Regions from separate parts of the Neorhizobium sp. T7_12 genome, predicted to be linked through region 3. Evidence: riboswitches for the same ligand, from Rfam matches in the RefSeq annotation. Region 3 holds a riboswitch; each other region holds the start of a gene.

Region 1 (4,168 bases), on a different contig from region 3:
GATCACGACGAGGCGGCTTGTCCGCGCTTCGCCGGGTGCCCAGGCGCGGTCGAAATAATGGTTCACGCGCGATCCTACCGCCTGAACCTGCAGGCGCATCGGCTTGTTCGCGACTTCCACGAAGCCTTTTATGCGCAGCACGTTTTCCGCCTCCGCCGTCGCGGAAATGCGTGCGGCGAGCTGTTCGGCGTCGGTGACTGCGGCCAGATCGACGACGAAGCTGTCGAAATCGTCGTGATCGTGGTCGAGTTCGTCGTCGTGATGGGTCTTGCGGTTTTCGATATCGTCCTCGACGGCGAGGCCGAGGCCGATCAGCACGGCCGGATCGATGGCGCCGTTGGCGGCCGAGACGATTTTTACGGCACGTGGCAGATGGGCGGACACGCGATCCCTGGCGGTCGCGAGGCCGGCGGCATCCAGGAGGTCGCTCTTGGTGAGCACGATCATGTCGGCGCACGCCACCTGGTCCTCGAACACTTCCTCGACCGGGTCGTCATGGTCGATCGAGCCGTCCGCGTCGCGCTGCGCTTCCAGCGCCTCGTGATCGTCGGCTACGCGACCTTCGGCAAGCGCCAGTCCGTCGACGACGGCAATCACCGCGTCGACAGTCACCCGTGCCTTGACGTCAGGCCACTGGAAGGCCTGGACGAGGGGTTTTGGCAACGCGAGGCCGGAGGTCTCGATGAGGATGTGATCGACGCGGGGTTCGATGGCCAGGATCCGGTCGATCGCCGGCACGAAATCGTCCGCCACGGTGCAGCAGATGCAGCCGTTGGCAAGCTCGATGATGTTGTCTTCCGGGCAGCTTTCGATGCCGCAGCCCTTCAGCACGTCGCCGTCGATGCCGACATCGCCGAATTCGTTGACGATGATCGCCAGCCGCTTGCCCTTCAGGTTTTCGATCAGGTTGCGGATCAGCGTGGTCTTGCCGGCGCCTAAGAACCCGGTAACGACGGTGCAGGGAACGCGGTCGAACGAAACGCTCATGATGGCATGTCCTCGTGGTGATGAAAGGGTGGAATACGGGCCGTCATGCCCTTGCCGCGCAGGCAGGTCGGGCGACCGCGAAGGGGAAGGAAGCCGCGCTCGTCCTCGGCCAGCATCATCGCACCGGTGACGATGTCCTCGACATTGTCGAGCGACAGGTGGCCGAAGACATAGGACCAGCCGCTCTTGTGGTTGAAGGCGGCACTCGGGCTTTTTTCGCAATTTGCAAGGCAGGTGACGGGCTTGACCGCGAGCGGCTTGCCGCTTGCTGCCTCGCGCAGCGCCGCGATCAGTGCGATGCCCGGTCGGATTTCGCCGTCGGACGCGTCACGGCAATTGGTGCAGACGAAAATCGTCACATCTGCCGGGCCGGCGGTTGCCGGATCATCTGGTCGGTGGTCACTCATCGGTCAGCCGCGTTCCCGCCGGGGTCGAAAAATCGGGGCGCGGAGCAGAAGGTCGAAATCCCTCTGCGGTGATCGAGAAACTTCCTCCGGAGCACCCCGCCCGGTGAAGCAAAATTAATCGGACGGCAGGTCTCCTGGCTCGCGGGTCGTCGCCATTTGCCTGCCTTCCCAGGATACCGTTGGCCGGATTTCCCAGTGGCTTGACGGCCGAACGGCCGTTTTAGGCAATGGCTCGCCGCCTACAGTTGCGGGGGCAGCCGCGGCATTGATCCTGAAAAAGGGATCGCACCGCATTCTCTCTTAGCCCTCCCCGTTGCCGGAAAGGGACCATCTCTCTTCAAGTAAGCCCGGTCGCAGGCCCATGTCAATGCGTCGCAAAGGCGATTGCCGTGACGCCGAATTCGTCTATAGTGACCGAGCCTATGGTGCCCGAAAGGGTTTTAGAGGGAATGCGGTGCGACGGAATTCTGCCGTCCAACCCGCGGCTGCCCCCGCAACTGTAAGCGGAAAGTCTTCGACCAAAACGGCCGTCCGGCCGTCAAGCCACTGGGAAATCCGGTCAACGGTATCCTGGGAAGGCGGGAGAAGGCGTCCGATCCGCGAGCCAGGAGACCTGCCAGAGGCGGCAAAGAACGTGAACGGCCCTCGGGTGGAGGGCGAAAGGACGAGATCATGGTACTGAATTCTGCTGCAGCTGCAGTCAGCCTCTCCGCTTCGAAAATCATCCCCCTCAGCATGACGGCCCTGCTCGGCCTGTTCATCGTCGGCTTTGTCGGCTTCTCGCATCTGGAAGTCGTCCATAACGCCGCGCATGACACGCGCCACTCGCTCGCCTTCCCCTGCCACTGAGGAGTTCTCCCCAATGTCGTTGTTTCGCAACATCGTCTTCACGGCGGTGATCGCCGGACTTTTGTCCGGACTGCTGCTGACCGTGATGCAGAGCTTCTCCACCGTGCCGCTGATCCTGCAGGCGGAAGTGTTCGAAAATGCCGCGCCCGAGGCGGGCCACAGCCATGATGCTGCACCTGCCGCAGGCGCCACGGCATCCGCCGCCGAGCATCACCACGGCGAGGAAGCCTGGGCTCCCGCCGATGGCTTCGAGCGTTTCATCTATACTGCTGCCGCCGACATGCTGTCGGCTATCGGTTTTGCCCTTGTCCTGGTTGCCGCCTCGGAAGCGTTCGGCGGCTTCAAGGGCTGGCGCGGTGGCCTGATGTTCGGCATTGCCGGCTTCCTCGCCGTCATTCTCGCGCCCGGCCTCGGCCTGCCGCCGGAACTGCCCGGCATGCCGGCTGCGGAACTCGGCCCGCGCCAGATCTGGTGGGTCTCGACGGCGGTCTGCACGGCAGTGGGTCTCGGCCTGCTCGCCTATACCCGCTCGGCTGTGTTTGCAGCCCTTGCGATCGTGCTGCTGATCGCCCCGCATCTGGTCGGCGCGCCGCTGCCGCCAAGCCATGAAACGGCGGTCCCGATGGATCTCCATGCTCGCTTCGTCAACGCCGTCTACGCCACCAACCTGGTGTTCTGGGCGGTGCTCGGTGCGCTGGCCGGGGTCGTCCGCGAAAAGTTCCGCGCTGGCGAGGGAGCTTCTGCCGGATCTCCGGCGAAGCTTGTTTCCCGGTGAAGGAGATCGACGAGGCGTCCGTCGAGCGTCACCGCGCCAAGATGGCGAACCGCAAGGCGGTTCAGGATGCGGAAGTGGCCGAGAAGACCCAGGAAAAGGGTCTTCTCATCGTCCATACCGGCCCCGGCAAGGGCAAATCCACAGCCGCCTTCGGCCTGGCGCTGCGCATGCTCGGCAACAACCGCCGGGTCGGCGTCGTACAGTTCATCAAGGGCGCCTGGTCGACCGGGGAGCAGCCCGCGCTTGCCGTCTTCGGCGACCGCGTCGTCTGGCACACGATGGGCGAGGGTTTCACCTGGGAGACCCAGGACCTGAAGCGCGACGTCGCCGCGGCGGAAAAGGCCTGGGAAAAGGCACTCGAGCTGATGGCGGACGAGACGATCGGGCTCGTCATCCTCGACGAACTCAACATCGCGCTCCGTTATGACTATCTCGATCTCGACAAGATCGTCGCCGCGCTACAGGCACGGCGGCCGGATCTGCATGTGGTCGTCACCGGCCGCAACGCCAAGCCGGCGCTGATCGAGGCCGCCGACATGGTGACCGAGATGTCGCTGGTCAAACACCACTTCAAGGCGGGCGTGAAGGCCCAGGCCGGCATCGAGTTTTAGCCATGGTTGGGTCCAAGCCAGCTCGGGCGCTGATGTTTCAGGGAACGGGCTCGGATGTGGGCAAGTCGCTGGTCGTGGCCGGGCTTGCCCGCGCCTTTACGCTGCGCGGCCTGAAGATCATGCCGTTCAAGCCGCAGAACATGTCGAACAATGCCGCGGTCACCGCGGATGGCGGCGAAATCGGCCGGGCGCAGGCGTTGCAGGCGCGCGCCGCCGGCGCGCCGCTCAGCGTCCACATGAACCCGGTGCTCCTGAAGCCGCAGAGCGAGGTCGGGGCGCAGGTGGTGGTGCAAGGCAAGGTCGAAGGCAATGCCAAGGCCGCCGAGTATCAGATGCTCAAGCGGACACTGATGCCGCGGGTCCTGGAAAGTTTCGAAATCCTCCGCAACCAGGCCGACCTCGTCCTGGTCGAAGGCGCCGGCAGCGCCTCGGAAATCAATCTTCGCCACAACGACATCGCCAATATGGGGTTTGCCCGGGCCGCCGACGTGCCGGTGGTGCTGATCGGCGATATCGACCGCGGTGGGGTGATCGCCAGC
Region 2 (4,168 bases), on a different contig from region 3:
TCGCGATGGCAACCGCCGCCGCAGTCAGACGTAGACGAAAGGCGTTCATGCGGTGTGTTTCCTCATTCTGATTTTTAATCGGAAAACAACGCCAGACGCAGGTTTCGGTTCCTGAAGACGTACCCGGCACCGATCACCGCAGATCACGAATTGGCGATCAGGCGACGATCGAGAGTTGCGCCTGGTCGCCCTGCAGCCGGTTGACCATGAAGTTCGAATACCATTCGACGAACTGCATGACGCCGCCTTCGTGGAGTGGCGAATAGGGACCCGGCTCATAAGCGGGCGAGCGGATGCCGAAGGCGTTTTCCTCGACGATCTGGCGGTCCTGGTCGTTGGTCATGTTCCAGACATGGGTCAGTTCTTCGAGATTGTAGTCGACGCCCTCGACCGCATCCTTGTGGACCAGCCATTTTGTGGTGACCGCCGTTTCCTCCGGCCCCAGCGGGGTGACGCGGAACGAAATCGCATGGTCGCCGAGAATGTGGTTCCAGCTGCTCGGATAGTGGAAGAGCAGCATGGTGCCGATCGAGTTGATCGTCACGTCCTCGGAGAGTTTGCGCTGCACGGCGTTGCGGCCGCTCATCGTATAACTCTCGGCATCCTCGATCAGCGGCATGCGCGCGACGCGGAACTGGCCGGTTTCGTCCATGCGGAACTCGCTCGGCAACCCAGCCTCCTCGCAACGCTGCCAATGGGCGGCGATGACCGGATCGTCCTTGGCACCCTGGACGCCGGTCGCGGTGGGCGATTCCGGATAGGTGCGGCAGAGCTCCGGATGGTTGGCGGCGCAGTGGTAGCACTCGCGGTTGTTTTCCCAGACGAGCTTCCAATTGCCCTTCTCGATGATCGTCGACTGGTGCGCGACCTTGGCTTCCGAGAGGCGATGCGGGGCCATATAGGGCTCGATCGCCGCACGAACCGGCGCGAAATCCGGCGCCTCGTTGGCAAGGCAGATGAAGATAAAGCCCGCCACGCTTTCGCAATGGACCTTCTTCATGCTGAACTGGGTCTTGTCGAAGTCCTGGCCCATCTGGCGGCCGACCAGAAGCGAGCCGTCCAGCTCGTAGGTCCATTGGTGGTAGGGACAGACGAGCCGGACCGCCGAGCCATGCTCCTTGGTGCAGACGCGGCTGCCGCGATGGCGGCAGGTATTGTGCAGCGCCCGGATCTGGTTGTCGCGGCCGCGCACGACGACGACCGGATAATCGCCGATCTGCAGGGTGAAATAGGCTCCGGCCTTGGGCAGCTCGCAATCATGCCCGACGAACAGCCAGTCGCGATACCAGATCATTTCCAGATCGAGCTTGAAATAGGCGGGATCGGTATAGAAGGGCTGTTCGAGGCTGAAGCCTTCACGGCGGTTCTTAAGCTGCCGCAGGGCTTGATTGCGAATTTCCATATTATCTTCCTCGTCAATGTGGACAGCGGAAGGACATGGAAATGCCGGCCGGCCTCAAGGCCCACCCAACACCCTGTCCCGAACGCCCGCCGCGTCCGGTCGTCATTTTTGATCCCGAGGCTGGTTTCCGGGCTCAGGAGCTTGTCCCGTTCAGGGGACCGGCTCGGCGCCTTCCCGGGTGGCCCTTGCGGCTCTTTCCCAGTGGCTCATGCCGTGCCTTATTGCTCCACCACCGTTGCGGGGGCAGCGCCAGATTAGGGTTTCTAAAGACCCTGCCGGCTTCCCAATTCTCCGCCTTCCCTAGTCAGGCGGCACCTCGAGATCGAGGCGGATATAATCATCGAGCGAGCGTGTCGCATAGGCGACATTGCGACATCGGCAACCGCGTTGGCGACAGCGGCGAAACGGCCCAAAATGCAACACTCCAGCCACGCGAAAGCGAAACCTGTCATTAAGGGATAAGCCATAAAATCCCGGCGTGAATGGGAGCGATGCCACCGTGCAGGCCAAGGGAAAGATCCGTTACTACAAAGCCCCTCCACCACCGCCTCCGGCGCCGGTGGTAGTGAAGACTGCTTCCCATTCCGAATTCCTCCGGACGGGGCGCAGCTCCCGCTACAATCCGGTCTGGCTGCCGGAAGAGCGCCGCTATCTCACCCATAACGAAGTCGCCGAGCGCACGGGCAAAAGGCTCGAGGCAGCTGGGGAAACGAGCCACAACCGGATCAACTCCTTCCATCGCTCGATCAACTTTCCGAAGATCATCTTCCACCACACGCTCGATGAACGGCCGCATCTCGGCTATTGCCATGTCACGGCGGCAAGGACGTTTCTTCCACGCGGCGGCCCGGTGAGCTGGTCGTTCTATATCGCCAACTTCTTCTCCAAGATCGGCGAGGAAGAAACGTTCTTCGAGCATATCAGCCCGGCCAATTCGCGCATGTATTTTGCCGTTGCGGTCGAACGCGAGGCGGGTCAACCGCTGCAGATCAACCGCACGATCCGCAAGAACGGCCTTCTGTTCCAGACCAACGATCCGATGGAAGCCATCAAGAACGTGCTGATGCTCGGCACTTCCAACGAAATGCTCCGCGAGATCATCAAAAAGCTTTGAAGACGCCCGGGTCCGCGTTATTGACGGGCGGATATGACGGCTCAAATCATCGACATCACCCGGGATCACGACGGCGCACTTGCCCAAGCCTGCACCATCCTTGCGGACGGCCTTCCCGTGGCGATCCCGACCGAGACGGTCTACGGACTTGCAGCCGACGCCACCAATCCCGCCGCCATCACCCGCATCTACGAGACCAAGGGCCGGCCGCGCTTCAACCCGCTGATCTGCCACATGTCGGATCTCGACATGGCCGAGCGCTATGCCGACTTCGATCCGATCTCGCGAAAGCTTGCCGAAGCCTTCTGGCCTGGGCCCCTTACCCTGATCCTTCCCCTGAAGCCCGAAAGCGGCATCCATGCACTGGCGACGGCCGGGCTCGATATGGTCGGCATCCGGCTTCCCAAGGGCTTTGCTTCCGAGCTCATCCGCGCCTTCGGAAAGCCACTCGCGGCCCCCAGCGCCAATACGTCCGGCAAGGTGAGCCCGACCAGCGCGCGCCACGTGGCCGACGACCTGGGCGAGAAGCTGGCGTTGATCATCGACGGCGGTGCGGCTCCGGTCGGTGTCGAATCGACCATCGTTCGCGTCGAGAACGGCGTGATCCGGCTGCTGAGACCGGGCGGGGTAGCCGCGGAAGAGATCGAGAAGGCAACCGGTCTTGCGGTGATCCGGCCTGAGGGACCGGTGACGATCATCGAGGCTCCCGGCATGCTGGCCTCTCATTATGCGCCGGGTGCAGCGGTGAGGCTCAACGCCGACCATGTCGAGGCCGGCGAGGCGTTGATCCGGCTCGGCTCCGCTCCAGTGAAGGGAATGGAACTCGCCGCGGCGGTTTTTGACCTGAGCCCGTCCGGTGACCTTGCGCAAGCGGCGGCAAATCTGTTCGATTACCTGAAGCGCGCCGACGCCACCGGCGCCTCCAGCATCGCCGTCACGCCCATTCCCGACCATGGGCTCGGCGAGGCGATCAACGACCGGCTGGCGAGGGCGGCCGCCCCGCGGGAATAAGCCGGGGCTAAAGAGGAGGAGACGCCGATGGACATTTCAGGGCCGAACCCAGAGCTTCTCGACCGCTTCGCGGCGATCGTCGGTGAGAACCACGTCCTGCGCGACGCCAACGATCTTGCGCCGCATCTCGTCGAGGGCCGCGGGCTCTACAAAGGTTCTTCGCCGATGCTCCTGAAGCCGGGCTCGGTCGAGGAAGTGTCGGCGATCCTGAAGCTTGCGAGCGAAACCGGCACGCCGATCGTGCCCCAGACCGGCAATACCGGCCTCGTCGGGGGGCAGACCCCGCGTACCGGCGGCAGCGACCTGATCGTCTCGCTCGAACGGATGAACCGCATCCGCGACGTCGATCCGGTCGCAAACGTGCTGGTCGCCGACGGCGGCGCCATCCTTGCCGACGTGCAGAAGGCGGCGGAAGCGGTCGACCGGCTGTTTCCGCTGTCGCTCGGCTCGGAAGGCTCCTGCCGCATCGGCGGCAACCTCTCCACCAATGCCGGCGGCACCGCCGTGCTCGCCTACGGCAATACCCGCCAGCTCTGCCTCGGGCTCGAAGTGGTGCTGCCGACAGGTGAAATCTGGGACGGCCTGCGGCGGCTCAAGAAGGACAATACCGGCTACGACCTGCGCGACCTCTTCATCGGCGC
Region 3 (4,168 bases):
GCAACCGCTCGGCAAACTCGGCAAGCACCGGCTCTCCGGTCCGGAAGGAGCGGCCCCAGTCGCCGCTGAGGAAATCCGCCAGCCAATGCAGATACCTGACCGGCAGCGGCTGATCGAGCCCCCACTCCGCCCTCAACGCGGCGACGGTTTCCTCCGTCGCCGGCAGGTTCCAGACACGAATGGCGATCGCGACCGGATCGGCCGGCATCAAGGTGATGACCGAGAAAGAGGCGAGCGAAACCGCCAGCAACCCCGTTATCGATTGTATGCCGAACCGGGCCAGTCGCATCACGTGGCCTACTCCGCCTCGCCGATATCGGCGCGCAGGACGTGGTAGTCGGATCCCCACGGCTCGTAGTTCTTCAGCCGCTTCGACAGGCCGACATACCACACGGGCGATACCAGGAAGGAGGCGGGCGCATCGGCGAAGAGTTTCTGCTGGGCATCCAGCGCGATCGCCACCCGCTTTGCCGGATCGCCCTCGGTCGCAAATCGGTCGAGGATCGCGTCGAAGTCCGGCGCGGCATATTTCGCATGGTTCAGCGAAGCGCCGCTTCTCAGCATCGAGTTCAGGAAAAAGGCGGCGTCGCCGCTCGGGGCCGTGTGCTGCGCCCAGAGCGCGATGTCGAAGTCGCCGCCCGAAGCGACCTGCTGGATGTTCTCCACCACCTGCGTATCGACCGCGATGCCGATCTTGGCGAGTTCCGCCTTGACCACCGGCAGCATGGTGACGAGATCCGGGCGCTGCGGATAGGTGATGACCAGCAGGCGCAGCGCCGTGCCGCCCTTTTCGCGCATGCCGCCACTGCCTCTGGCCCAGCCGGCTTCGTCGAGCAGCGCGCCGGCCCTGGCTAGATCGGTCGGGCGTGCCTCCTGGCCGGCAAAGGGGAAATAGGCGGCGTAGGCACCGGTGGCCGGTTCGCCGCCGTTGATGGCGGCTGCAAGCTCCTTGCGGTCGAAGGCCAGATCGATCGCCCGGCGCACCTTGACGTCAGCCAGCAGCGGCCGGGCGGTATTGAAGAAAGCAAGATACTGGTACCCGACCGGGAACGATTTGATCGTCAGGTCCGGATTGGTCGTGAGCCGGCTCACGACCTCCGACGGCAAGCCGAAGGCCATGTCGAGTTCGCCGGCTTCCAGCGCCAGCGTCAGGGTCTGGGCATCACCGAACTTGCGGAAATTGACCGGCGAACGCTGGTCGGCGCCAGCGAAATGCACGTTGGGCTCCAGCGTGATCGAGGCATCCGTCTTGAAGGCGGAGATCCGGTAAGGACCGCTGAAGACGGCATTGCCGGCCTCGGTGGGTTTGTAGGCAATCAGCGGCCATTCGGCGAAGAGTGCCTGAATGAACGGCACCGGCTTTTCGGTCGTCACCTTCAGCGTCAGGTCGTCGACCGCCTCGAAGCTCAGCTTGCCGCCGGTCGCGAGCGCCGCCTTGTTGTTGGCGAACGTGGTATCGAAACCGGCTGCCAGTGCCCTCGCGGTGACGGGCGTGCCATCGGAGAACAGGCGGCCGGGTTTCAGGGTCACGGTCCAGGTCAGGTCTGCGATGCGCTGCGCCTTCTCGGCCAGCTCCGGCACGAGCTTGCCGTCCCGATCAACGGTGAAGAGGTTCTCGCCGACGCCATGGCTGACCAACGCCCAGCCGTTCGACCCCTTGGCCGGGTCCGTGCCGCTGGTGATGTAGGTGGCTCCGACGCGAAGCGGCTCGCCTGCGAACACCGTGCCTGCGGCGGCAAAGGTGGCGGCGGTGAACCAGGCGGCGGCCAAGCGCGATAGCGTCTGTGACGTCAATTCTCTCTCCTGTTGTTCTGTTCGGATGGGGTGCGAAGCCGCTGCTTGCGGCCCGTTGGGTGATAGGCGAAGTTCTCGACGATCCGGCCGCCAAGCAGGTGCTCGCCGACGATCCGGTCGATCGCATCTTCGGTGACGCCGCCGTAATAGGTGCCTTCCGGAAACACCTGCAGCACGGGCGCCAGACTGCAGGGACCGAGACAGGTGGATTTTGCGGTCATCGTGCCGTCGCCGGCAGCGCGCAATTTCTGCCGCTCCTGTTGGTTGCGCAGATGTCCCCAGATCACATCGGCTCCGGCCGCGTTGCAGGGGCCGCCCTGGCAGACGAGTGCGCGGCGTTTCTGGGCTGGCACGAGTGAACCTTCGATGACGGGTGGGTTTTCGGTTTTCGGGACATCCAGCTCCTCGGCCGTCTCCAGCAGTTCGCCGAGAAGCTGCGCCATCAGCGTGCTGGAGGCGATATCCTTGGCGACGGACAAGGCCGGCCAGGGGCGGCTGTCGGCGGCCTTCCAGCGCGTCAGCGATTTCGTTAGCCAGATATGGAAGCTCGGCTCCATGGGCAGGACGAGCGGCACGATGACGACGGTTTCGACATCCTCGTCGAGCAGATTGGACAGCGCTTCGCGCAGCGAGGGGGTTCCCTGTTCGGTAAAGGCGAACCGCACCGTTCCGGCCCCGGTCATGCCGGCCGCAAGTTTCGCGAGCCGCTGCATTTCCAGATGCGGCGATGCCGCAAAGGCGGATTTGGCGATCAGGAGGACGGCGCGCCCGGATACGTTCTGGGAAGATAATCCCTGTGTTTTCACTGCCTTCGTCTCACTCAAGGAGGCGGCAGCAAAAATGAAGGTTGCGGCAGGCACGATGGCCCGACGGAACCGTCATTCCTGTGGCACACCCCGACCACGGAACTTCTATCGTCAGGCAGGTCTCCTGGCTCGCGGGTCAAAGCCTTCATCGTCCGTCTTCCCGGCATTGACTGCCAGTGACATGTTGGACGAACGGCTCACCGCTCACAGTTGCGGGACAGCTCCGGTTTTTACCGGATTCCCTCTTAGCTTCCATCGCGGGATGGAAGAACCTTGACGCCGCCAACCTACACTCCCGCTGCCGACTGTCAACGGCGCCGCTTCATGCAGCATCACGCGGCTGGTCCGGAACTGCCGTAACAATTCCGGACCAAGGTTATTGCATCAATGCGATGCTCCGGAGCCGCCGACGGCAACGATCGTAAAGGGTTTTCCTTCGACGGGAATCGTCCGGACCTCCTTCAGGCTCTCCGCATCGACAACGCGAACCAGCGAGTGCCGCGGATCGGTAATGACGATATGGCCGTCCGCAACGGCAAGACGCGGCCGCGGATCACGCCAATGGCCGTCCTTGCTGTAGGGCTCGGTGACCTTGGCTTTGCGAACGATCTCGCCCTTGATCACGTCCAGCACATGAAGATCACCGTCCTCCGTCAGGATGTAGGCACTGCGCGGCGTTGCTGGGTCCAGCAGGAAGTCGACGCGGCGGGTGGGCAGGGCGATCAGCCGGAAGTGCTTCTCGGCATCCGGATCGATCAGGACGATTTTGTCCTCGCCGTAGTTGCCGAGGAAGAACTGCATCGCCTTGCCACCAAGCAAGGTTCCGGTGCTGCCCTTTGGCAGGTCCGCCGGGTAAGCGAGCATTTCCAGCTTCGGGCCATCGATGCCGCCGGGCCGGGCAACGAGAACGCCTTGCTTGCAACCGAAGGCAACCAGCCGGGCCGAGGTGGCCTCGCCGTGAAGATCGGTGCATTTCGCGACCTCGCCGAACTGCTTGCCCGCCTCATCGACGACGCGAAGACCGACCCTCGGCGGCAGTTCGTCGGGCTTGGTTTCGATTTCAGTGTTTGGGACCGACACAAGCACGAAACGACCCATCGTCACCGCTACGCCGTGATGCGGCTTCGTCGTGTCGACTGTCTTCACGTCAGCCCTGCCTTCGAGCAGAGCTGTTTCGTCGATGATATCCGCCTTGCCGCCTCGATCGTAAAAGAGGACCGCATGGTCGTCGTGCGGAACGACGTGGAAAGGACGCTTGCCCTCGAAAGTCACGGGCAGCAACCCGACCTCGGAAACCTCCAGATCCCGATGCTCCCCGTGATCGGAGAAATCGATGCCAGTCCTGATGACGTGCACGATGTCATGATCTGACTGGGTAACGAATACGGTCTGGCCGGACGCGCTGGCGGTCAGGGCCGCAGGCCCCTTGACGTCATAGCGGCCGAGTTCCTTGCCGTCCTCGAAGTTGATGGCACGCACGACGGGGTTCGTGTGATCGCCGACAAACAGGCGCCATGCCTCCTTCGTCTCATGATCTTCATCGGCAGACGCTCCGGACGCCGCGAAGA

Evidence for each region. Region 3 has a riboswitch for cobalamin ahead of C5J26_RS10750 ((2Fe-2S) ferredoxin domain-containing protein). Riboswitches for the same ligand answer to the same signal wherever they lie in the genome.
Region 1: linked by a shared signal. The riboswitch ahead of C5J26_RS25840 (CbtB-domain containing protein) and the one ahead of C5J26_RS10750 ((2Fe-2S) ferredoxin domain-containing protein) in region 3 are both predicted to bind cobalamin.
Region 2: linked by a shared signal. The riboswitch ahead of C5J26_RS12400 (aromatic ring-hydroxylating dioxygenase subunit alpha) and the one ahead of C5J26_RS10750 ((2Fe-2S) ferredoxin domain-containing protein) in region 3 are both predicted to bind cobalamin.

What each region holds. Positions count from the first base shown of each region.
Region 1 covers NZ_PVBK01000017.1:34,321-38,488, reverse strand. The annotation lists gene cobW (cobalamin biosynthesis protein CobW) at 1-987, opposite strand, end outside; gene C5J26_RS25845 (DUF1636 domain-containing protein) at 984-1,394, opposite strand; cobalamin riboswitch at 1,501-1,741, opposite strand; cobalamin riboswitch at 1,801-2,030, shown strand; gene C5J26_RS25840 (CbtB-domain containing protein) at 2,067-2,243, shown strand; gene C5J26_RS25835 (CbtA family protein) at 2,257-3,018, shown strand; gene cobO (cob(I)yrinic acid a,c-diamide adenosyltransferase) at 3,015-3,629, shown strand; gene C5J26_RS25825 (cobyric acid synthase) at 3,632-4,168, shown strand, end outside.
Region 2 covers NZ_PVBK01000004.1:171,726-175,893, forward strand. The annotation lists gene C5J26_RS12395 (BA14K family protein) at 1-49, opposite strand, end outside; gene C5J26_RS12400 (aromatic ring-hydroxylating dioxygenase subunit alpha) at 158-1,402, opposite strand; cobalamin riboswitch at 1,503-1,736, opposite strand; gene C5J26_RS12405 (DUF6656 family protein) at 1,902-2,516, shown strand; gene C5J26_RS12410 (L-threonylcarbamoyladenylate synthase) at 2,550-3,527, shown strand; gene C5J26_RS12415 (FAD-binding oxidoreductase) at 3,555-4,168, shown strand, end outside.
Region 3 covers NZ_PVBK01000003.1:368,786-372,953, forward strand. The annotation lists gene C5J26_RS10740 (ABC transporter permease) at 1-289, opposite strand, end outside; gene C5J26_RS10745 (ABC transporter substrate-binding protein) at 298-1,794, opposite strand; gene C5J26_RS10750 ((2Fe-2S) ferredoxin domain-containing protein) at 1,791-2,600, opposite strand; cobalamin riboswitch at 2,697-2,891, opposite strand; gene aztD (zinc metallochaperone AztD) at 2,985-4,168, opposite strand, start outside.